Regions from separate parts of the Nocardiopsis codii genome, predicted to be linked through region 3. Evidence: riboswitches for the same ligand, from Rfam matches in the RefSeq annotation. Region 3 holds a riboswitch; each other region holds the start of a gene.

Region 1 (7,192 bases), on a different contig from region 3:
CCTCCAGGTCCACGTCCTCCGCGCCGGTCAGCTCCTCGCGCACGATCCCGTCGAGCGCCACCAGGGCGTCGTGGTCGACCAGCAGCTCCGTCGCGTACGCGGTGTGCCCGGTCTCCGAGTCGTACCAGTACGTCCCGTATCCCCGGCGCTGACCGTGCAGGTCCTCCTCGGTGCGCACCAGGCGCACACCCAGGACTCCGCTCCCGGCGGCCACGACCTCCCAGTCGATCGCGAGGCGCACGGGGTCGCGGCTGGCTCCCCGGAAGTCCCGCACCTCCCGGTCGACCTGTTCGGCCAGTCCGGCGGCGAACCCGTCGGCGCCCTCGAACGTCGGGTAGGCGACGTCGACCTCGACGCCGTCCGGCCGGTGGGGGTGGTCCCCGAAGTCGCCGGCGTCACCGGTCCACTCGGAGGCCTCCTCGCCGGCCTCGTCCAGCAGCACGGTCATGAGCTCCGGGTCGTCGGCCCCCGCTGCTCCGCCGGTGCCGCAGGCGGCCAGCGGCAGGAGCAGCGCCGCCACCGCCGCACCCGTCCGGCGCGGGCCGCACCGGACGGCGATCCCGCCGACCCGCGGCCGGAGGGCCCGGACCGGCCCCGGGCGGGACTCGGCCTGGCCAGGACGAACTCGGCTCGACGACAACACCGGTCTCCCTCATCCCTGGGCGGGTGCTCACGCGGTTGATGGCAGCAACATAGGGGACGCCGTCCGCACACCTGTGGCGGTGACCACATGTGGTCACCGCCACAGGGCGGGTCATGGTCCGCACTCGACGCGCACCCGCCCGAAGTGTCCCGGGACGACCGTTGCGCCCCGCGGCGCCGGGCCGCCCGGGAGGCCCGGCGCGGGCTCAGACCGCTTCGTCGCCGGGTTCCCCGTCGTCCTCCCCGTCCGTCGCGGCGGGCGGCTCGGGGGCCCCGTCGACGTAGGTCTCGCCCGGCGTCGTCGTGCCGAGGAGCTGGGAGACGGTGACCATCGTGTACCCGTGCGCGTCGAGTTCGCGGATGATCGTGCGGGAGGCGTCGACCGTCGTGTCGTGGATGTCGTGCATGAGGATGATCGCTCCGGGGGAGGCGCCGTCCACGGCCCGGTCGGCGACCACGGACGCCTTGCGGTCCTTCCAGTCGTTGGTGTCGATGCTCCACAGGATCTGGGCCAGTCCCATGTCCGCGGTCACCGCCGTGACCCCGTCGTCGGTGGACCCGTAGGGGGGCCTCATGAGGTCCATGGTGTACCCGGTCTCGCGGTACACCAGGGCCTGGACGGTGCCGAGGTTCGAGCGGATCCCGCCCGCGCCCAGCCCTGCCAGGTCGGGGTGGGTGAGGGTGTGGTTGGCCAGTTCGTGGCCCTCCGCGTAGGTGCGCCTCACGGTGCGCGGATCCTCCATCACCGGGTGGCCGGTGACGAAGAACGTGGCGCGGGCGTCGTACTCGGCGAGCATGTCCAGCAGTTCGGGGGTGCGCCCGCCCGGGCCGTCGTCGTAGGTCAGGGCCACGCACTTGGCGCCGGGGGCGGAGCAGTCGATGTCCTCGTCCACGGGCGGCACCGTCCCGGGCGGGGTCTGCTCCCGGCTGTCCCCGGCCGCCTCGGGCGGATCGGCGATGGCGAAGTCGCGGACTCCCCGGGTCGCGGCGTGCGACGCGCGCTCGCCCAGGTCGGACAGGAGGGGGCCGGACTCCGAGGCGTCGATGACCGCGTGGGTCCGGCCCTCGCCGACGGGGGCGACCTGCCCGGCGTCGAACTCCACGACGAGGTCGCCGTCGGGGTTGAACCCCACGGAGTCGTACAGCGAGCCGATGGGGTGGACGGCGTCGGGGGCGGCGGTGTCCGGGAGGGCGTCCCGCACCAGGCCGTTCAGCTCCTCCAGCTCCTCCTGTCCCGCGACCAGGGCGGTGGAGGGGTGGGCCGTGCCGGTCAGGGCGTCGTACCAGTAGGTGGTGTACGCCTCACGGGTCCCCTCGGAGTCGGTCTCCTCGCGGGTCACCCGGACGCCGACGAGGTCGTCGTTGGCCGCCGTCAGGTTCCACGCGGACTCGAAGGAGACCGCGCCGGGGTTGGCCGCCTCGAAGGCGTCCACCTCCGCGGAGAGTTCGCGGTCCAGGAAGCCGCTCAGCGGTTCGGCGTTGGGGAGGACCGGGTAGGCGACCTCCGTCGCCACCCCGCCCTCGCGGGCGAGGGAGGACTCCGTCAGGTCCACCACGTCACCGGGGTCCACCACGGTCAGCCCGTCGGGTTCACCGGTCGCGGGCAGGTGCTCGTCGGGTCCGCCGTCCGCCGCGGGGCGGGCGTCCCCCATGTGTTCGGGGGTGATGACACCGGGTGGGACGACGGCCGACCAGACCAGCCCCGCGACGACCGCCAGCGCGACCGCGATCGTGAAGAGGGGGCGATCGGGGGCCATGGTCGGATGGGACTGCTTGTTCACCAGGGGTTCTCCACGTTCATCTACAGACGAACGTTCGCGGGGAGCGCGGGAGAGGGCTCCGCCGCGTAACGCTTCATTTCGGGTGTGACGCCGACCGCACAACAGGGGTTCGCACTGTTTCCGGGCCGGGCACGGGGATGCACGCCGGGTACAGGGGCGGAGAGGGCGCTCCCTATACTTGCAGGCGTGGAAGGTACATGTTCCACCCCAGAGTCCGGGCCGCGCCCGGAAGGGGAGGGGTGTGTCGCAAGAGGGAACCCGGTGCGACTCCGGGACTGCCCCGCAGCGGTATGAGGGAACGAACGTCGCCATAAGCACTGGAAATCCGATCGGTAATGTCGGAAACCGGGAAGCGGCGGCCAGTAGGAGGACGGTGTCCGCACCGTCCGCGCCCTCGAGTCCGAAGACCTGCCTCCACCCGGCGTCGCACCCGTGCCGCCGGTGGTCCCGTGCCCCGAGGGAGGGCCGAGGAGCGGGAGGCAGGTGCACACGCCCGCGGCGTGGTCTCCGGCATGCCCGCGTCCTCGCTCGCCTCGTGGCCGGTACCCGGCTTTCGACGAGGGAGAGAAGCTCATGTCCGACACCCCCGGGGCCTCCCGGCCCTCCGTGCGCTCCACCGTGCACGGTTACCCGAGGATCGGTCCCCACCGCGAACTCAAGCGCGCCAGCGAGTCGTACTGGAAGGGCGGGACGACCGCGGACGAACTGGACGGCGTCGCCGCCGACCTGCGCAGGGGCGTCTACGCCCAGCTGCGCGAGGCGGGCGTCGACGACATCCCGTCCAACACGTTCTCCTACTACGACCACGTCCTGGACACCGCTGTCCTGTTCGACCTGGTGCCCTCACGGTTCACCTCCCCGGCAGCCGCGGGCGACCGCGACGAGGAGCTGCGCCGCTACTTCGCGCTCGCCCGCGGCGAGCAGGGCGCTCCGCCGCTGGAGATGACCAAGTGGTTCGACACCAACTACCACTACCTGGTCCCCGAGCTGTCGCCGAGCACGCGTCCCCGCCTGGTCGGCGACAAGCCCGTCGCCGAGTTCCGCGAGGCCTCCGAGGCCGGCTTCCGGACGCGTCCGGTCCTGGTCGGCCCGCTGACCTTCCTCCTGCTGGCCAAGGCCGCCGACGACGCGCCTGAGGGCTGGAGCCCCGTCGAGCTGCTCGACCAGCTCCTGGACGCCTACGCGCAGCTCCTCGCGGACCTCGCTGCCGCGGGCGCCACCGAGGTGCAGCTGGACGAGCCGATCCTGGCCACCGACGAGGGCCGCGCCGCGGTCGGTCTCCTGGAGCGCTCCTACCAGCGACTGGGCGCCCTCACCGAACGCCCCTCGCTCCTGGTCTCGACCTACTTCGGCTCCATCGGAGCCGCCGCCCTGCGCGTGCTCAAGGACTCCCCGGTCGAGGCCGTCGGCCTGGACCTGGTGACCGGCGGCGAGGGCATCGACGACCTGGTGAAGGTCTCCGGGCTGGGCGGCACCCGCCTGGTCGCCGGCGTGGTGGACGGCCGCAACGTCTGGCGCACCGACATCCCGGCCGCCGTGGCCACTCTCGGCACCCTGCTCGCCCTCACGGACGAGCTCACCGTGAGCACGTCCTGCTCGCTCCTGCACGTGCCGATCGACCTGGACGCGGAGACCTCCCTCGCCCCCGAGCTGCGCGAGGCCCTGGCCTTCGCCAAGCAGAAGGCTGAGGAGACGGCCCTTCTCGGCCGCGTCCTCTCCGAGGGGGCGGAGGCCGAGTACGCGGGCGGCGGCGCCGGCGGAAACCCCGCCTTCACCGACGCGCGCGTGCGCGCCCGGCTGGACGCCCTGGGCCCCGACGCCTACGAGCGTCCCCAGGACCGCGGCACCCCCGCGGACACCCCGCTGACCACGACCACCATCGGTTCGTTCCCGCAGACCGGCGAGCTGCGCCGCGCCCGCGCCGCCCACCGGCGGGGCGAACTGGCGGAGGACGCCTACAAGCAGATCCTCCGTGAGGAGATCGACCGGGTCATCGCGCTCCAGGAGGAGATCGGCCTCGACGTGCTCGTGCACGGCGAGCCCGAGCGCAACGACATGGTCCAGTACTTCGCCGAGCAGTTGGAGGGCTACGCCACCACCGAGAACGGCTGGGTGCAGTCCTACGGTTCGCGGTGCGTGCGTCCGCCGATCCTGTTCGGCGACGTCTCGCGCCCCGAGCCGATGACCGTCGAGTGGATCACCTACGCCCAGTCGCGCACCGACAAGCCGGTCAAGGGCATGCTGACCGGCCCCGTGACCATGCTCGCCTGGTCGTTCGTGCGCACCGACCAGCCGCTCGGGGAGACCGCCCGCCAGGTGGGCCTGGCCCTGCGCGACGAGGTCGCCGACCTGGAGCGCGCCGGTATCCGCCACATCCAGGTGGACGAGGCCGCCCTGCGCGAGCTGCTGCCGCTGCGTGAGGAGCAGCGCGGCGCGTACCTGGACTGGGCGGTGAACTCCTTCCGTCTGGCCACGTCCGGTGTGTCGCCGTCCACGACGATCCACACGCACATGTGCTACTCGGAGTTCGGGCTGATCGTCGGGGGGATCGAGGCGCTGGACGCCGACGTGACCAGCGTCGAGGCCGCCCGTTCCCGCATGGAGCTGGTGGAGGACCTGGGCCGCCGCGGCTACAAGCGGGGGATCGGTCCCGGCGTGTACGACATCCACTCCCCGCGTGTGCCGTCGGTGGAGGAGATCGAGGGCTCGCTGCGGCTGGCCGCCGCGCACATCGACGCCGGCAACCTGTGGGTCAACCCCGACTGCGGCCTGAAGACGCGCGGCTACGCCGAGGCGGAGCAGGCCCTGCGCAACATGGTGGAGGCGGCCCGCCGGGTGCGCGCCGACCTGCCCGGCGCCCGCTAGCGGAGTCCCCCAGGGCCCTTCGTCCGGGCACTGAGGCGCGGAAAAGGGGAGGGGCCGCGGCGAAAGCCGCGGCCCCTCTCCGTCTGTGCGGGACGGTCAGGTGCCGACCACGGCCAGCGCGTCGGCGCCGGCGTTGACCATGATCTCCTCGATGTTGTCGGGGAGGACCAGGTCCTCGGGGGAGTCGTCACCGGTGAAGGACGGGTGCAGCTGGTACGTGATCTGGATGTTCATGTTCGCGGTCCGGACCAGCAGCACGGCCTGCGGGATGAGGTCGCCGACGAAGTCGTACTTCGTCACGATGAGGTGGGCCTCGTCGCCGAGCTCCACCTCCTTGCTCTCCTCCACGTTCTCGGCGTCGTACAGGGTGCTGTACTCGCTCTCGCCGGTGATCTGGGCGATCGTGTCCTGGAACTGGGTCGAGGCGGCCTCGACGGAGTCGGCGGCGGAGTACGGGGTCTGGTAGTCGATCTCGAAGGAGGCGTAGCCGGCGGGGGCGTTGCCCTCCGGCGGAGTGGCGTCCAGGGTGTCGCAGTACGAGTTCTCGTCGCGGACGGACTTGCTGCCGCCGTCGGTGACCAGGAAGTCGGCCACGACCTGCTCGGTGAAGGCGTCGCAGGGCTCGGTGGGGACGGAGTAGGGGGGCTCGCCCGTGGGGGCCGCGTCGGTGTCCGGCTCCGGGGCCGGCTCGTCGTCGACGGCCGTCTCCTCGACGCTCGCCGAGGGGGTGCCCTCGGGCGGGGAGGCGACGGTCGTCCCGTCGCTGCCGTTGGTGACCAGCATGACCACGACCGCGATCACGAGGACGACGATGATCGCGCCGCCGCCGATGACGACCCACAGGCCGGCCTTGCCGCCGCCCTGGGGCTGCTGGGGTTGGGGCTGGGGGTAACCGGGTCCGCCGCCGTAGGGGGGCTGGCCGCCCCCGTACATCTGCTGCTCCGGGCCGGGGAAGCCCTGGCCGGGACCCGTGGGGGCGCCGTATCCGGGCTGGCCGCCCGTGTTCGGGGCACCGTAGGGGGGCTGGCCCCCGCTGTTGTCCCCGCCACCGTAGGGGTTCTGCGGTGGCTGGTTGTAAGGTCCGTTTTCGCTCATGGCTCCCCTCGCCCGTGATGTGCTGGCCGTGTTGTCTGGGACGCGTGTGCGCGCCTGTGGGTTCTCACGACTTCCGGACCGCGCGGCGGTGCCGGAGCACGCTCGGAGCGACACGGGGTCGTGCGAGGGGAGGCGCACCTACCGCTACTGCCTTCCCGCGGGCGAGGGCGGAGGCGTGGGGCGGGGCGTTCCCCGTTTCTGTGAGGAGGATCCCGGGGACCGGGGGTGCCGATCACAGGTGGTCGGCGCCGGGGGATTCCTTCGCGCCGAGGTCGGGACGTGTGCATACTAGCCGCGGGGTGTGACACTGCGGCAGGCCGGACCAGGGGTAACAGGGTGAATCGTCACTGTTTTGTGTCGGTTGCGTGCGAGATCATGGTTCGCGTGACGCAATCGTGACGCCAGTTCCTGGATTCCGGGTATGGGCGCGGGGTAATGGGGGCGCGTGTCCGGTCCGGGACCTTCGCCCCGGGGGGGCGTCCGGCACCCCTCCCGTCGTCATCACGTGTGCGCGGGCCGGGGGGCGCCACCTCCGGCCGGAACCGGTCACCGCCGACACCGCGCGGGCATCAGAACATCGAGATGTGCACGTGGTCGAAGTGGTTCTCGGTGAGGTTGCCACGGTCCGACATCGCACGCCAGTCGGTGTCGCCGCGGCGCACGTCCCAGATCTGCTGCCGGTAGATGATGTACATGATCCCGTAGTCGTCGGCGTGCTCCATGGCCCACTCGGAGATCGCCCAACCGCGGTCGACCTGCTCCTGCGAGGGCATGCCGCCGTTGGGGTCCAGCATGAAGTCGCAGGCCCG
Region 2 (7,192 bases), on a different contig from region 3:
GGTCACGGGCCTTCATGTTGCGGATGGTGGCCCAGCGTGACAATAGTCCGGTGGATGGGTCGGAGCACCGGAGTACGGTCCGTGTCGCGTACCGGGTGGCCCGGTGCCGCGCTGCGGGGAGGCGCTCCCGGGGCGGGCCGCAGGGCGAAGGCCCCGGTCCGCGGGCGCTCGCTGTCACCCGGGCGGAGCCTCTGCCGCGGAGACCGGAGACCGGAGACCGGAGGGCGGCGACGGCGCGGGCCGCTCCGGTGCCCCGCACCACCCGGCCGGAGCCGACACGCCGTGCCCGCCACATCCTCGGGCCGTCGGCGTGTTCCGGGGCGGTGCGCCGCCCGGACGGCACGGGGGACGGGCGCCGGGGCGCGGCGGCCCTCCACGGCCCGTCCCGGAGCCCACCTCCCGTGTTCACCGGGGCACGAGTCTCAAGGTCGCCCCACGAGCGGTGGGGGCGACCATCGGATCGACGTAGGCACGGCTGTACCGGCCGTACTTGTCCTCGTAGGCGGCGTCGATCCGGCCGAGCACGTCGGGCTCGGTCTCCGCGCCGAAGACCACGTCCTTGTCCACACCTCCGGACTCGATGTGGCCCCGCCCGCTGCTCTCGGCGGCCGCGAACCACTTTCCGGCGTGTCCGCGGTAGGAGCGCACATAGAGGTCGTCACCGACCTGCACCACCCAGATCGGGGTGGTGCGGGCCGGCGATCCGTCGGCGTGCTCCGGTGTGATCCTCAGTTCGTCGGCTGCGCCGATCCGGTCCAGTTCCTCGTCGTTCCAGGCCACGGTACGTCTCCTTCACCGGTTGAACGGGCACGGCAGGATGTCTCAGACGCGTGTGCTGGTGCGCGCGCCGTGGTACTCCTCGTCGGTGACGTGGTCGAGCCAGGTGGTCTCCGGTCCGGAGTCGGGCCCGGGGTTCTCCCACAGGGCCAGGTGGACCATGAACCGGTCGGGGGCGGCCCCGTGCCAGTGCTCCTCGCCGGGCGGGGTGTAGACCACGTCCCCGGGGTGGGCCTCCAGGATCGGCCCGCCGCGGGACCGGACCAGGGCCACGCCCTCGACGATGTAGAGGGTCTGTCCCAGGCCGTGGCTGTGCCAGGCGGTGCGCGCACCGGGAGCGAACTTGACGGTGTTGGCGCGTGCGCGCGAGGGCTCCTGCCCGCTGTAGATGACGTCCCACCAGGCGTCCCCGGTGAAGAACTCTGCGGGTGCCTTGCTGGTCGCGGGTTGCCGGAGCAGTTCCATGGTTCTCCCTCTGATCGGCAGCGGGATCGTGAACCCCCGTGGTGAGCGGTCCCGGGGTCCGCCGCGTGCTCGGTCGCCGGAGGCGGGTGCCACGGGTGTTCTTCCTCGCCGCGCGCGCGGGTATGCCCGGCCCGCGAAAAGTTGGGGAGGCACATACCCGCCCCTGGTCCGGAACCCGCCCCCGGAGCGCGCGCGCTCGCCCCGCGGCCCGGGCGCCCCGCGGGTTCCGGGCCGGACGGGGCGGCGCGACCGCCCGGCGACCCGCGCCGGACCCGTCCGGCCCCCAGGCGTCCCTGACGGGTTCTGACAGGCCCTCCCACGGTCACCGCCCCGGCTGTTTGACTGCTTGCGAGGGCGGTCGGCGCACACGCGCCCGCCCTCCCGACCCGTCGCGCGAACGGTCATCGCCGCGCGCCGCGCGGTCGGCGGCACACCCATCGCACGCACATCCCTAGGAGATCCATGTCCTCCGTTCGCGCCTACACGGCCACCTCGCCGACCGCGCCGTTGGCGCCGGGCACGATCGAGCGCCGGGAGGTCGGCCCCAAGGACGTCCTCATCGACATCGCCTACGCCGGCATCTGCCACTCCGACATCCACACCGTCCGCGGGGACTGGGGCCAGGTCCCCTACCCGTTGACCGTCGGCCACGAGATCGCCGGAGTGGTGGCCCGGGTCGGCTCCGAGGTCACCCTCCACGAGGTCGGCGACCGGGTCGGTGTGGGCTGCATGGTCGACTCCTGCCGCGAGTGCGCCAACTGCCTGGCCGGAGCCGAGCAGTACTGCCTGCGCGGGTTCACCGACACCTACAACGGCACCGACCGGGACGGCACGGTGACCCAGGGCGGCTACTCCGAGCGCGTCGTGGTCGACGAGCACTTCGTCCTGCGCATCCCCGACGCCATCCCCTTCGAGAAGGCCGCACCGCTGCTGTGCGCCGGGATCACGACCTACTCGCCGCTGCGGAACTGGAACGCCGGGCCGGGCAAGAAGGTCGCCGTCGTGGGCCTGGGCGGCCTCGGCCACATGGCCGTCAAGATCGCCCACGCCATGGGCGCCGAGGTGACGGTGCTCTCCCAGAGCCTGAAGAAGCGCGAGGACGGCCTGCGGTTCGGCGCCGACCACTACCACGCCACCGGCGACCCGGCCACCTTCGAGCGGTTGGCCAACACCTTCGACCTCATCGTCAACACCGTCAGCGCCTCCATCGACATGGACGCCTACCTGAACCTGTTGACCCTGGACGGCACGATCGTCAGCGTGGGCGCCCCGCCCGAGCCTGTGCCGGTGACCCTGTTCACGCTGTTCGAGAACCGGCGCTCCTTCGCCGGTTCGAAGATCGGCGGCATCGCCCAGACCCAGGAGATGCTCGACTTCTGCGCCGAGCACGGCATCGCCCCGGAGGTCGAGATCATCGGCGCGGACGGGATCAACGACGCCTGGGAACGGGTGCTGGCCTCGGACGTGCGGTACCGGTTCGTCATCGACACCTCCACCCTGGCCACCGGCTGACCGGAGCGGAGACCGCGGTGGGGCCCCCCCCCCCCCGCCGGGGGCCGCCCGCGGGCGGCCCCGGTCCCACGTCCTACTGGCAGGCCTCGCACTCGGGGTCGTCGATGGAGCAGGCCTGGCCGTCCACGATCTCGAACTCGTCCTCGACCTCGGTGTTCACGGCGGGCGCCGCGACCGGCTCGGGAACGGGGGCGGGCGCGGGAGCCGCCGCCGGGGCGCTGCTCGCGACCGGGGTCGCCGCGACCGCGTTCAGGCGGCCGTCGGTGCCCTTGAGCGTGCTCTTCTCCACGTGCGTGGCGCTCTGCGAACGCAGGTAGTAGGTGGTCTTGAGACCGGAGCGCCAGGCGCGGCGGTACAGGGTGTCGAGCTTCCTGCCGCTCGGGGCCGCCATGTACAGGTTCAGGGACTGGGCCTGGTCGATCCACTTCTGGCGGCGCGAGCCCGCGTCCACCAGCCACTCGGGGTCGACCTCGAACGCGGTCGCGTACAGGGCCTTGAGGTCGTCCGGGACGCGGTCGATGGCGCCGAGGCTGCCGTCGTGCATCTTCAGGGCCGAGACCATGTCGTCGTCCCACAGGCCGCGCGCCTTGAGGTCCCGGATCAGGTACGGGTTGACGACGGTGAAGTCGCCGGACATGTTCGACTTGACGTACAGGTTGCGGTAGAGCGGCTCGATCGACTGGCCGACACCGGTGATGTTGGCGATGGTCGCGGTGGGCGCGATCGCCATCACGTTGGAGTTGCGCATCCCGGTCGACTTCACGCGCTCGCGCAGGGAGTCCCAGTCCAGGGTCTCGCCGCGGTCCATGTCGAGGTCGCCGCCGCGCGAGTCCGCGAGGAGCCGCAGCGAGTCGATCGGCAGGACGCCCCGGCTCCACAGCGAACCCTCGAAGGACTCGTAGGAGCCGCGCTCTGCGGCCAGCTCCATGGAGGCCTCGATGGCGTAGTAGCTGATGAGCTCCATGCTCTCGTCCGCGAACGTCACAGCGCCCTCGGAGGCGAAGGGGGTGCGCAGCTTGAACAGGGCGTCCTGGAAGCCCATGAGGCCGAGCCCGACGGGGCGGTGGCGCAGGTTCGCGCGGCGCGCCTCGGGGATCGTGTAGAAGTTCACGTCGATGACGTTGTCGAGCATGCGCACGGCGGTGCGGACGGTCCGGCGCAGGCGCTCGGCGTCCAGGCCGTCGGGGCCGACGTGCTGGGCCAGGTTGACCGAGCCCAGGTTGCAGACGGCGACCTCGTCGGCGCTGGTGTTCAGCGTGATCTCGGTGCACAGGTTGGAGGAGTGCACGACGCCGACGTGCTGCTGCGGCGAACGCAGGTTGGACGGGTCCTTGAAGGTGATCCAGGGGTGGCCCGTCTCGAACAGCATGGTCAGCATGCGCCGCCACAGGTCGACCGCGGGGAGCTTCTTGGCGACCTTGATCCGGCCCGCCTCGGCGGCGGCCTCGTACTTCTCGTAGGCCTCGGCGAAGTCGGTGCCGTACTTGTCGTGCAGGTCGGGGACCTCGTCCGGCGAGAACAGGGTCCAGCTGCCGCCCTGCTCCACACGCTGCATGAACAGGTCGGGAACCCAGTTCGCGGTGTTCATGTCGTGCGTGCGGCGGCGGTCGTCACCGGTGTTCTTGCGGAGGTCGAGGAACTCCTCGATGTCGATGTGCCAGGTCTCCAGGTAGGCGCACACGGCGCCCTTGCGCTTGCCGCCCTGGTTGACCGCGACGGCCGTGTCGTTGGCGATCTTCAGGAACGGGACGACGCCCTGGCTCTTGCCGTTGGTGCCGCGGATGTGCGAGCCGAGGCCGCGCACCGGGGTCCAGTCGTTGCCGAGCCCGCCGGAGTACTTGGACAGCATCGCGTTGTTGCTGATGCCGTGGAAGATGGCCTGGAGGTCGTCGCCGACGGTGGTGAGGAAGCAGGAGGACAGCTGCGCGCGCACCGTGCCGGCGTTGAACAGGGTGGGCGTGGAGGCCATGAAGTCGAACGAGGACAGCAGCTCGTAGAACTCGATGGCACGGGCCTCGCGGTCGTCCTCGTTGAGGGCCAGACCCATGGCGACGCGCATGAAGAACGCCTGCGGCAGCTCGTAGCGGACCTCGTCGCTGTGCAGGAAGTAGCGGTCGTAGAGGGTCTGGATGCCGAGGAAGGTGAACTGCTCGTCCCGCTCGGGGTACAGGGCGGCGCCGAGCCGGTCCAGGTCGAACCCGGCGAGCGCGGGGTCCAGCTGGCCCAGGTCGATGCCGCGGCGGACGTAGGCGGCCAGGTAGGCGGCGTAGCGCTCGCCCATCTCGGACTGCCCGGCGGCGTCGGGGGCGCCGCTGATGAAGGTGAGGGCCTCACGGCGCAGCTTGTCCAGCAGCAGGCGGGCGGCCACGAACGAGTAGTCGGGGTCCACCTCCACGAAGCTGCGGGCGGCCATGACCAGGGCGAGCTCGACCTCGGAGTCGGGGATGCCGGGGTAGAAGCCGCGGCGGGCCTCGGTGAGGACCTTCTCCGCCGAAACACCGGTGAGCCTGGCACAGGCCTCGGTCACGACGTGCTCGATCCGGTCGATGGCGGCGGGGGGCGCGCCCTCGTTGGTCGGCTCGGGCCGAACGGATACGGGCACGGCCTCGACGTCAAGGGTCATACAGCGGCTCCAACCTCGGTAGAAGAGTCCCGGCGGGGAGGGGACACGATAAGCAAGGTGCGCGGCACGCACCGGTGGACCGACGCACCGGGTGCGTGCGGTCGTCTGACCGGTGGGTCGCGGCGGCTCACCCTCGAAGCCCCGTCGTCGGCGCACGCTCGCGTGCGCACCGGCGGCAGGTCTTCGGGCTCGTGGGCGACCTACGCACCGTCGCTTCCCAGGGCCTTCGGGGGTCCCCGGTGCCTGTGACGGCTTCGTTCCCACATACCGCTGCGGGGCAGCCCCGGCTTCACACCGGGTTCCCTCTTGCCTCACCCCGAGGGGTGAACCACCAGCGGGACAGATACTACATCTAGGGGGCCCCGCGTTGGAACACCGCAAGATGATGGCGTGTCACCGATTTCTCGGATTCTTCGACGATCGTCGAACACACGCGCGGGCCGTGGTATGCGGGGGCCGCGAGCGCCCGGTTCAGGGGGATTGCGCGCCTCGTCGGGGCAGCTGGGAGGCGACCGGACACAGCCTAGATCGTCGCCGGGGCTCCCCGGGACCGCGCGGGTCCTCCGACGGGCCTCCGAACGTCCGGAATCCCGTCTCCGAAGCGGTTCGGACCGTACCGGACGACTCGGCGCCGCAGACCACACCGCCGTATCGGCGGCGGTCGGTGACGGGCCGGGGCGCCCGGACGGTGATCTGTCCGGGTGCCGCTCCGGGCGTGTCGGAGGGACGCCCGCACGTAGGAAAGCTCACTCCGCGGACGCCGACGCGGGCGTCCCCGGCCCGAACCTCCGGTGGGGGTGGCCCGGGCCGCCGCCGTACGGCGGCGGAGGTCACTCCTCGTCGAGTCTGCTGTCCAGCTGGTCCTCCGCCAGACCGAGGTCGGTGCGGATGCGGAACCTGATGCGCAGGAGCTCCACCAACAGGTCGCGGACGTAGGGCGAGGACTCCTGGTCGAGGAAGCGGCGCGCACCGACCGTCGCCCACCGTTCCGCGCCCTCCAGGTCGTCGTGCGCGTACAGTGCCTCGGCGACGTGGATGAAGGTCTGGAGTCCGGGCGGTTCCTCGCCCTCCAGGCGTGTGAGGTGGACGTAGGCCTGGTCGACCTCGTCCAGTTGCAGGAGCGCGCCGGCGCTGAGCGCCCGGGCGTCGATCACCGTGGCGCCGCCGTCGTCGATCGCCCGCTGGTAGGCCGCGCAGGCGCGCTCGAACTCCTGGGCGATCTCCCACTGCTCGCCCGCGCGCACGAACAGCTCGGCGCGCGAGACCTCGCTCCCGGCGTCGACCCGGTTGGCCAGGTCCAGCAGTTGGGCGGCGACCCGTCCGTGCTCACCGGACCGGACAGCGTGGAATTCCCAACGGTCGAGTTCAGCCGTCGTCACGTGGGTCAAGCGCATCGCCCCCATCCCCTACTCGCACTCCCGCGCCCCGTCAGGACCTGGCCCGCTCCAGGGCCTGCCAGAAGCCCTGGCGCAGCCCGTCGCGGACCTCGTCGCGCAACAGGTGGTCGATCGGCAGCGAGGAACCCTGGAGCAGACGCGCCTCCAGATCGGAGGGCATCCTGGGCCTGCGGGCGAGTACGGCCTCCACCCACAGAGCGGGCGCCTCGCGAGCGATCGACTCCGCGAAGTCGTTCCCTTCCTTGTGCGCAACATGCACCGCTTCGTCAACGGTATGCGCGGCGGGGCGTGTCTGCTGGGGATATCCAGGACTGGGACGGGATTCCTGGTAGCCGCCGGGACTGAACCGGTCGGCTGGTTCGGGACCAGTACGTGGCTGCCCCCCGTAGGGGGAGGCTGCCCCACCGCGGTGAGCGGT
Region 3 (7,192 bases):
CCTGCTGCGCGTGAGGGGCGACCGAGTGGGGTTTCGCCACCCCGTCGTGCGCAGAGCCGTCTACGAATGCTGTGGTGCCGCGGCGAGGCGGCGGGCGCACCAGGCCCTGGCCGCCGCGCTGCCGGACGAGGCGGAGGAGCACGCCTGGCACCTCGCCTCCGCGGCACACGACCACGACGAGGACGTCGCCGGACTGCTCGAACGGACCGCGGCCCACTGCCGGCTCCGCGGTGCCATGACGGCGGAGGCACGGGCGCTGCGGCGGGCCGCCGAACTCTCACCCGCGCCGATCGACGCCTCCCGACGGCTCGCCGGAGCCGCACGGGCCGCCTGGGACGCCGGGTGGGCGACCACCGCGGAGCGCCTGCTCGACGATGCGGAGCGGTTGGCCCCGGGTACCCACATCGCCCGCTGCAGCCTGGGCCTGCGGGGCGTCATCGAGTCGTCTCGAGGCGCCCCCGAGCTGGCCCACCACTACCTGACCACCGACATGGAGCTGGTCGAGGATCCGGGTACGGCGCTGGAGCTGGGCACCACGGCCATGCGCGCCGGCTGGGCGGCCGGACGCAGCGATCTGGCGGCCAGGGCGCTGGAGTCGCTGCTGGAACTCGACGTCGAGGAGCAGGCCGGGCTGTCCGTCCTCCTGGCCTGGTGGAGCGACGACCCGGCCGCCGACACCGCGCCGGTCGACTCGACGGGTTTCGCCGACGCCCTCGCCCGTGCGCGGAGGACGCCGCTGCGGTTGCTTCCGCCTGCTCCTCTCGCGGTGGTCTGGGGCATCGACACGGCGATGGGGGAGGCGTTGCGCCGCCGAGCGCCGCACCTGCGGCGGCGATTCGAACCGGCCCGGCTCGCCGACGTCCTGGCCAATACCGCGACGATGGACGGCTTCGCCGGCCGCTGGGCGGAGTCGGAGTCCGCGGCCGCGGAAGGGTTGCGGCTGGCGGAGGACGTGGGCGCCGACCAGATCGCCGCCCACTGCCGCAACTGCCTGGGCTGGCTCGCCGCCGTGCGCGGTGACGAGCACCGGGCCGCCGAGGCTGCCGACCGCGTGCTGCGGACCGCGCTCCCGCGGGGAAGCCGTGCGGTGAGCGCGGCGTCCTACTGGATCACCGGCATGACGAGCCTGTTCCAGGAGCGTCCCGAGGAAGCGCTGGACACCCTGCTGCACCTGGCCGACCCCGGACACGGTGCGATGCACCCGACCTTCGCGCTGCTGGCCGCGCTCGACACCGCCGAGGCCGCTGTGCACGTGGGACGGCTCGACGTGGCAGAGGAACGGGTGCGGCGGTTGCACGCCTGGGCGCGGCGCACCGGAGCGCCGTGGGCGTGCTCCGCCGCGTACGCCGCCGAGGCGCTGTTGGGCGGACCCCGCGCCGAGGACGCCTTCCAAGCCGCACTCGACGTGCCCGGCACACGATCACAACCGCTCCTGCACGCCCGCGCCCGGCTGTTCTACGGCGAGTGGTTGCGGCGGGGCCGCCGACGGACCGACGCACGTGTCCACCTCGAGAGCGCCCTGGAGGTGTTCGACCGCCTGGGGGCCGAGCCCCTGAGCCGGCGCGCGCGGCGTGAACGGGACCTCACAGGTCCCCCCGGCCGCCGGGGGAGCCCCGACGCCGGAAAAGACGTCCGACTCACCGCCCAGGAGCACAGGATCGCCCGGCTGGCCGCTCAGCAGATGACGAACCGCGAGATCGCCGCGAAGCTGCGGATCAGTCACCGCACCGTGGGCCACCACCTCGGCAACGTGTTCGCCAAGCTGGGTATCACCACGCGCTCCGAGCTGGGGCGCACCCACGGCGGCCCGGAGCCGGGTTGAGCCGCGCCGGTGTGCGGGGCGTCGCGGTCGGGCGGTGCGGCGCCCGCTGCCCTGGGGAGGCGTTGGGCGCGGACGGAGGGCCGTGAACCGGGACTGCCCCTGGTCGTGACCGGTAGGTCGCAGCGGTGCGACCCGGTCGAGTCGAGGCCGTGGGTCGACCAGCAGAAGGAGAGCCGAAAAGCAGAGGTCTCCGGTTTCTGCGAACCGACCCCCGGGAGTCGGAACTGCATTTCTCAGTCCGACTCCCGGGGGTCGGTTCATTTCCGCCGGGGCCGTTTCTCGGGAGCGGGGCGGCGGCTACCGCGCGGATGTGCGCAGATCATCCAGCCCGGCGGAGAAGGTCACGCTCGGCTGGTAGCCCAGGTCGGCGCGGGCCCTGGCGATGTCGTAGCTGCGGTCGCGCCCCATGATGGCCACCAGCCAGTTGTGCAGCGGCGGCGGGGTGGGGCGGCGCAGCAGTCGCCATGCCCGGTCGAGGACCCCGGCGACGGGCGAGGCGACGGCGAGCGGGACACTGCGCGCGCGGCTGACATCGGCGCCCATGGCCGCCAGGGCCGGGGCGAAGAACTCCCGGACCCGCATCGGAGCGCCGTCGGTGATGTAGTAGACGCCGCGGTCGCGGCCGCGGCTCAGCGCGGCTGTCGTCGCAGTCGCGAGGTTGTCGACGTGGACGAGGTCCATGACGTGGCGTCCGCCGTCGATCCAGGCGAACCGGCCGGCGGCGGCCGAGGTCGCAGCGTCGCGCAGCGTCGCCATTCCCGGGCCCCAGATGAACGGTGGGCGCAGCGTCACCAGCGTCATCCCCGGGGTGGCGGTGTCCGCCAGAGCCCGCTCGGTCGCGAGCTTGACCCGGCCGTACGCGATGATCGGCCGACCGGTCGGCGTCGCCTCGGAGACCACCACAGGCTTGCTGCGCCGGTCGGTCGACACGGCGGCGGCGCTGATGAGCACGAATCGCCTGACGCCGGCGGAGGCCGCGGCGGTGAACAGGGAGACGGTCGGCCAGTGGTTGTCCCGCTCGAATCCGGCGTCCGGCCCCCAGAACTCCATGCGGGCAGCCGAGTGGATCACCGCCTCACACCGGTCCAGGACGGTCAGCCAGGTCGGGGCCGGTCGCGGCGTCCCCGTGGGCGTGGCGCCGGGGCGGTCATCCGGTCCGCGCAGGTCGGTGAGATCGCCGAGGACGGGCGTCGCCCCGGCTCGCTCCACTCGCCGCGCGGCCTCAGGACTGCGGGCCAGTGCCCACACCGTATGGCCGTCGGCGATCAGACGGGTGATGAAGTGCTGTCCGACGAAACCGCTGCCGCCGGTGAGAAATATGTCCATGCCAGTTCCCATTGCCGTCAATGGCTGTGTCGTGAGTCGATCTGCTGTGCGCTGCGGGTGCGGGGAATCGCACCGGTGGCGAATGGGCGCGAGACGACCGGCGGGCGTTCTCGGCCCGGCGGTCGGCGCGCCTCAATCCGCCGGACGGAACGGCCGCAGGAAGCGGACGCCATCGTCGGCCGATCCGTCCAGCAGCTCCAGGAGCCGGGGCGCCAGTGCCTGCCGCCGGGGGGCCCTCAGGTGGCCTTCGAACGCCTCGTGCGTGTCCCAGCGCTCAAGAACGATGAAGGTGCCCGGTCGGCCCTCCACCTCATGTGGCTCGTAGTCGATGTTGCCCGGGTCATTGCGTGAGGCGGTGACGGTACCGGCGATGAACGCCTTCAGTTCGGCTTCCTTGCCGGGCTTCGCTCGAACTTCCAGGAGCACGGTGACATAGCGGTCAGGTGTGTTGTCCATGAGCTCGATGGTGGGCCCGCGGCAGGTCCTGAGGAAGCCACAGGTCTTCCTGGTACAGCTGGTACCACGCCACGACAGCCGAGTGCGGGGGAGGATGGCGCCCATGAACGAACTCGGTGTCGCGTTGAGGGCTTGGCGGGATCGGCTCGACCCCGGCGTCGTCGGGCTGCCCCACCATGTCCCCCGCCGGGTCGCCGGACTGCGGCGGGGCGAACTGGCGCAGCTGGCCGGAATCTCTGTCGAGTATGTCGTCCGGCTGGAACAGGGCCGGGCCTCGACGCCGTCGGCGCAAGTCTGCTCGGCCCTCGCCCGCGCACTGCGGCTGTCCGACGATGAGCAGGCCCATCTCCTGCGCCTGGCCGGCCACGCCGCAGACCCGGACCGTATTCCGCGACTCGTCCCCGCCAGCGTGCATCGGATCGTGGAGCGGCTCGCCGACAGCCCGGTGGCGGTGTGCGACGCCGCCTGGCAGTTGCTGCACTGGAACCCGCTGTTCGCGGCGACCTTCGGCGACCCCACGAGGCATGGCGACGATGAGCGCAACGCCCTGATCTCCCAGTTCGAGATCCGGGAGACCCGCATCCGGCAGACCCCTGTGGAGCGTGCCGCGTTCGAGGAGTCACTGGTCGCCGACCTGCGCGCGACGACGAGCCGGTACGCGAAGGACCCCGACATCAGGGCGTTGGTCTCAAGGCTCAACCGCAGTCACCGGTTCCGTGAACTCTGGGAGCTCCGGTCGGTGGGCGACCACCAGGGCGCTCACAAGATCGTCGCGCATCCGGAAGTGGGGGACATCGCCTTCGACTCCGATGTGCTCACCACCCAGGGCACGAACCTCCGCCTCGTGGTGGACACCCCACGCGACGCGGACGCCAGGAACAAACTCGATCTCCTGTCCGCCATCGGCATCCAGGAAATGAGCTCGAAAAGCTGACTCGCGATCCCTGTGAGGCACGGGGGTGCGAAGTCGGATCGCAGAGCGTTCTCCCATTTCACGGCATTCTCAACAGTGCGAGTGGGTGAGTGGGGTGCGGCCCGCACCGAGCCGGCCGGCCCGGCCCATGCGCCACGGCGTTCCGGCACGTCGCGCGCGGCCGACCGGTGCGGAACCGCGCGAGCGCTCGCCCGCCATCGGCGGCGGAAGGGGGGCTCGCGGGAGAGGTGCGCGGTGGTCCGCGGCGGCCGTGCCGGGGCCGCGCATGCCCCCCTCCCGCCCGCCCGGGAGGGCGCGCGAGGCCCTTGGTACCCTTCCGGGGCCAGTCGTACCACGTAGGTGGTCAGGGAATCCGGTGCGAATCCGGAGCTGACGCGCAGCGGTGTGGGGGACGGGCGGGGTACACGAGCCACTGGGACACGCGCGCGGACGGAAACGCCCGCGAGGCACCGACCTGGGAAGGCACTCCGTCCGGAGGAACCCGAGTCCGAAGACCTGCTGGCCCCTCCGCGTCGAGTGCGCGGAGGCGCATCCATGCCAGGCTCCGCGTTCGAGTCCCGACACCCGAGGCATCCCCATGTCGCGCCACGCGCTCCCGTCCTCCGCCCTCCCCTCCCTCGCCCTCCTGCTCGTCCCCCTCCTCGCCCTCACCGCCTGCGGACGGCCGGGCGACCCGGGCGGCGACGGCACCGAAGCGGCCGCGGGGTCCGGATACCCCCGCACCATCGACAACTGCGGCCACGAGGTCACCCTCGACGCGCCTCCCCAGAGGGCGGTCTCCCTCAACCAGGGCACCACCGAGATCCTCCTCTCCCTGGGACTGGAGGACCGGGTGGTCGGCACCGCCACCTGGACCGACCCGATCATGGAGGGGCTGGAGGAGGCCGAGGCGGACATCCCGCGGCTGGCCGAGAACAGCCCCTCCTTCGAGCGGGTCCTGGAAGCCGAACCCGACTTCGTGACCGCCTCCTTCGTCTCCACACTCGGCGCCGGCGGCGTCGCCACCCGTGAACAGTTCGAGGAGCTGGGCGTGCCCGCGTACACCTCCCCGACCGACTGCGCCACCGGCAAGGACAACGAGGGCGGCGGGGACGGCTCCCGGAGCGAGCCGCTCACACTGGAGGCCGTCTACGGCGAGATCCACGACCTGGCCGAGGCCTTCGGGGTCGAGGAGCGCGGGGAGGAACTGGTCGACGGGCTCCGGCTCCGGGTGGACGCCGCGACCGAGGACCTGGAGGTCGAGGACGTCTCCCTCATGTACTGGTTCGCCAACGCGCAGTCGCCCTACCTCGCGGGCTGCTGCGGCGCCCCCGGCGCCATCACCAGCGCCGTCGGTGCGCAGAACGCCTTCGACGACACCCACAGCGAGTGGCCCCAGATCAACTGGGAGACCGTCGCGGACCGCGATCCCGACGTCATCGTGCTCGGCGACCTGACCCGCGACTCCCAGACGGCGGAGACCGCGGCGGCCAAGATCGAGTTCCTGGAGGACAATCCGGCCACCCGCAACCTCACCGCCGTGCGCGAGGAGCGGTACGTCCTGCTCAGCGGCCAGGCGATGAACCCCTCGATCCGCACGGTCGAGGGCATCGAGCTGGTCGCCGACGGCCTGCGCGAGCTCGGGTACGTCCGTTGAGCGGTGCGCGTCCGGCGCTCCTCATCACCTCCGGCCTGCTGCTCCTCGGACTGTCGGTCTCGGTCGCCGTCACCATCGGGCCCGCCGACATCACCCCGGCCGAGGTCTGGAGGTCGGCCGCCGCCCGGTTCGGGTGGGGCGTGAGCCCTCTGACGCCGTTGCGCGAGGGCATCGTGTGGAACCTGCGCATGCCCCGCACCCTGCTCGCCGCGGTCTGCGGGGCCGGCCTGGCCGTGTGCGGCGCGGTGATGCAGTCCCTGCTCCGCAACCCGCTGGCGGACCCCTTCGTGCTCGGGGTCTCCTCCGGCGCCTCCACCGGGGCGGTCGTCGTGACCGTGCTCGGCTGGGGCGTCGGAGCGGTCTCGCTCCCGGCGGGGGCCTTCGCGGGCGCGCTGCTCTCCTTCGGCATGGTGATGCTGCTCAGCCACAGCCTCGGCGGGAGCATGGACCGCGTCGTTCTGTCCGGGGTCGCGGCCATGCAGCTGTTCTCGGCACTGACCTCGTTCATCGTGCTGACCTCGGCGAACGCCGACACCACGCGAGCGGTGCTGTTCTGGCTGCTGGGCTCCCTCAGCGGCGCCGGATGGACCGATGTGCTCCTGTGCACCGCGGTGCTGTGCCTCGTGCTCGCCGTCTGCCTCGCCAACACCACCACCCTGGACGCCTTCGCCTTCGGCGAGGAGGCCGCGGCGAACCTGGGCGTCCAGGTGGGCCGGACCCGCGTACTGATGCTGAGCGTCACCGCGCTGCTCACCGCGGTGCTGGTCAGCTCCGCGGGCGCGATCGGCTTCGTGGGGCTGGTCCTGCCGCACGCCGCACGGGCCCTCACCGGTTCCTCCCACGCCCGGCTGCTGCCGGTCACCGCCCTGGCGGGGGCGGTCTTCCTGGTGTGGGTGGACACGGTCGCCCGGACCGCGCTGGACCCGCAGGAGATCCCGGTGGGGGTGGTCACCTCCCTCATCGGGGTGCCCGCCTTCGTCGCCGTGCTGTACCGCGTGAGGAGGAAGACGTGAACGAC

What was found. A riboswitch is a leader RNA that binds a small molecule or an ion and turns the genes downstream of it on or off. The one in region 3 is predicted to bind cobalamin.
Region 1: it holds a riboswitch for cobalamin, as region 3 does, so the genes downstream of both, metE (5-methyltetrahydropteroyltriglutamate--homocysteine S-methyltransferase) here and Q8791_RS02900 (ABC transporter substrate-binding protein) in region 3, are expected to answer to the same signal.
Region 2: it holds a riboswitch for cobalamin, as region 3 does, so the genes downstream of both, Q8791_RS18560 (ribonucleoside-diphosphate reductase subunit alpha) here and Q8791_RS02900 (ABC transporter substrate-binding protein) in region 3, are expected to answer to the same signal.

Annotation. Positions count from the first base shown of each region.
Region 1 is NZ_JAUZMY010000031.1:25,210-32,401, reverse strand. Features, by position in the region: gene Q8791_RS25505 (polysaccharide deacetylase family protein) at 1-640, opposite strand, end outside; gene Q8791_RS25500 (polysaccharide deacetylase family protein) at 849-2,399, opposite strand; cobalamin riboswitch at 2,623-2,853, shown strand; gene metE (5-methyltetrahydropteroyltriglutamate--homocysteine S-methyltransferase) at 2,997-5,288, shown strand; gene Q8791_RS25490 (DUF3558 domain-containing protein) at 5,385-6,383, opposite strand; gene Q8791_RS25485 (coiled-coil domain-containing protein) at 6,953-7,192, opposite strand, start outside.
Region 2 is NZ_JAUZMY010000018.1:77,410-84,601, reverse strand. Features, by position in the region: gene Q8791_RS18575 (DUF2255 family protein) at 406-780, opposite strand; gene Q8791_RS18570 ((R)-mandelonitrile lyase) at 823-1,242, opposite strand; gene Q8791_RS18565 (NAD(P)-dependent alcohol dehydrogenase) at 1,705-2,754, shown strand; gene Q8791_RS18560 (ribonucleoside-diphosphate reductase subunit alpha) at 2,828-5,377, opposite strand; cobalamin riboswitch at 5,535-5,725, opposite strand; gene Q8791_RS18555 (hypothetical protein) at 6,208-6,780, opposite strand; gene Q8791_RS18550 (NYN domain-containing protein) at 6,806-7,192, opposite strand, start outside.
Region 3 is NZ_JAUZMY010000002.1:231,744-238,935, reverse strand. Features, by position in the region: gene Q8791_RS02920 (helix-turn-helix transcriptional regulator) at 1-1,822, shown strand, start outside; gene Q8791_RS02915 (NAD-dependent epimerase/dehydratase family protein) at 2,120-3,148, opposite strand; gene Q8791_RS02910 (putative quinol monooxygenase) at 3,281-3,604, opposite strand; gene Q8791_RS02905 (helix-turn-helix transcriptional regulator) at 3,708-4,538, shown strand; cobalamin riboswitch at 4,845-5,055, shown strand; gene Q8791_RS02900 (ABC transporter substrate-binding protein) at 5,116-6,174, shown strand; gene Q8791_RS02895 (FecCD family ABC transporter permease) at 6,171-7,187, shown strand; gene Q8791_RS02890 (ABC transporter ATP-binding protein) at 7,184-7,192, shown strand, end outside.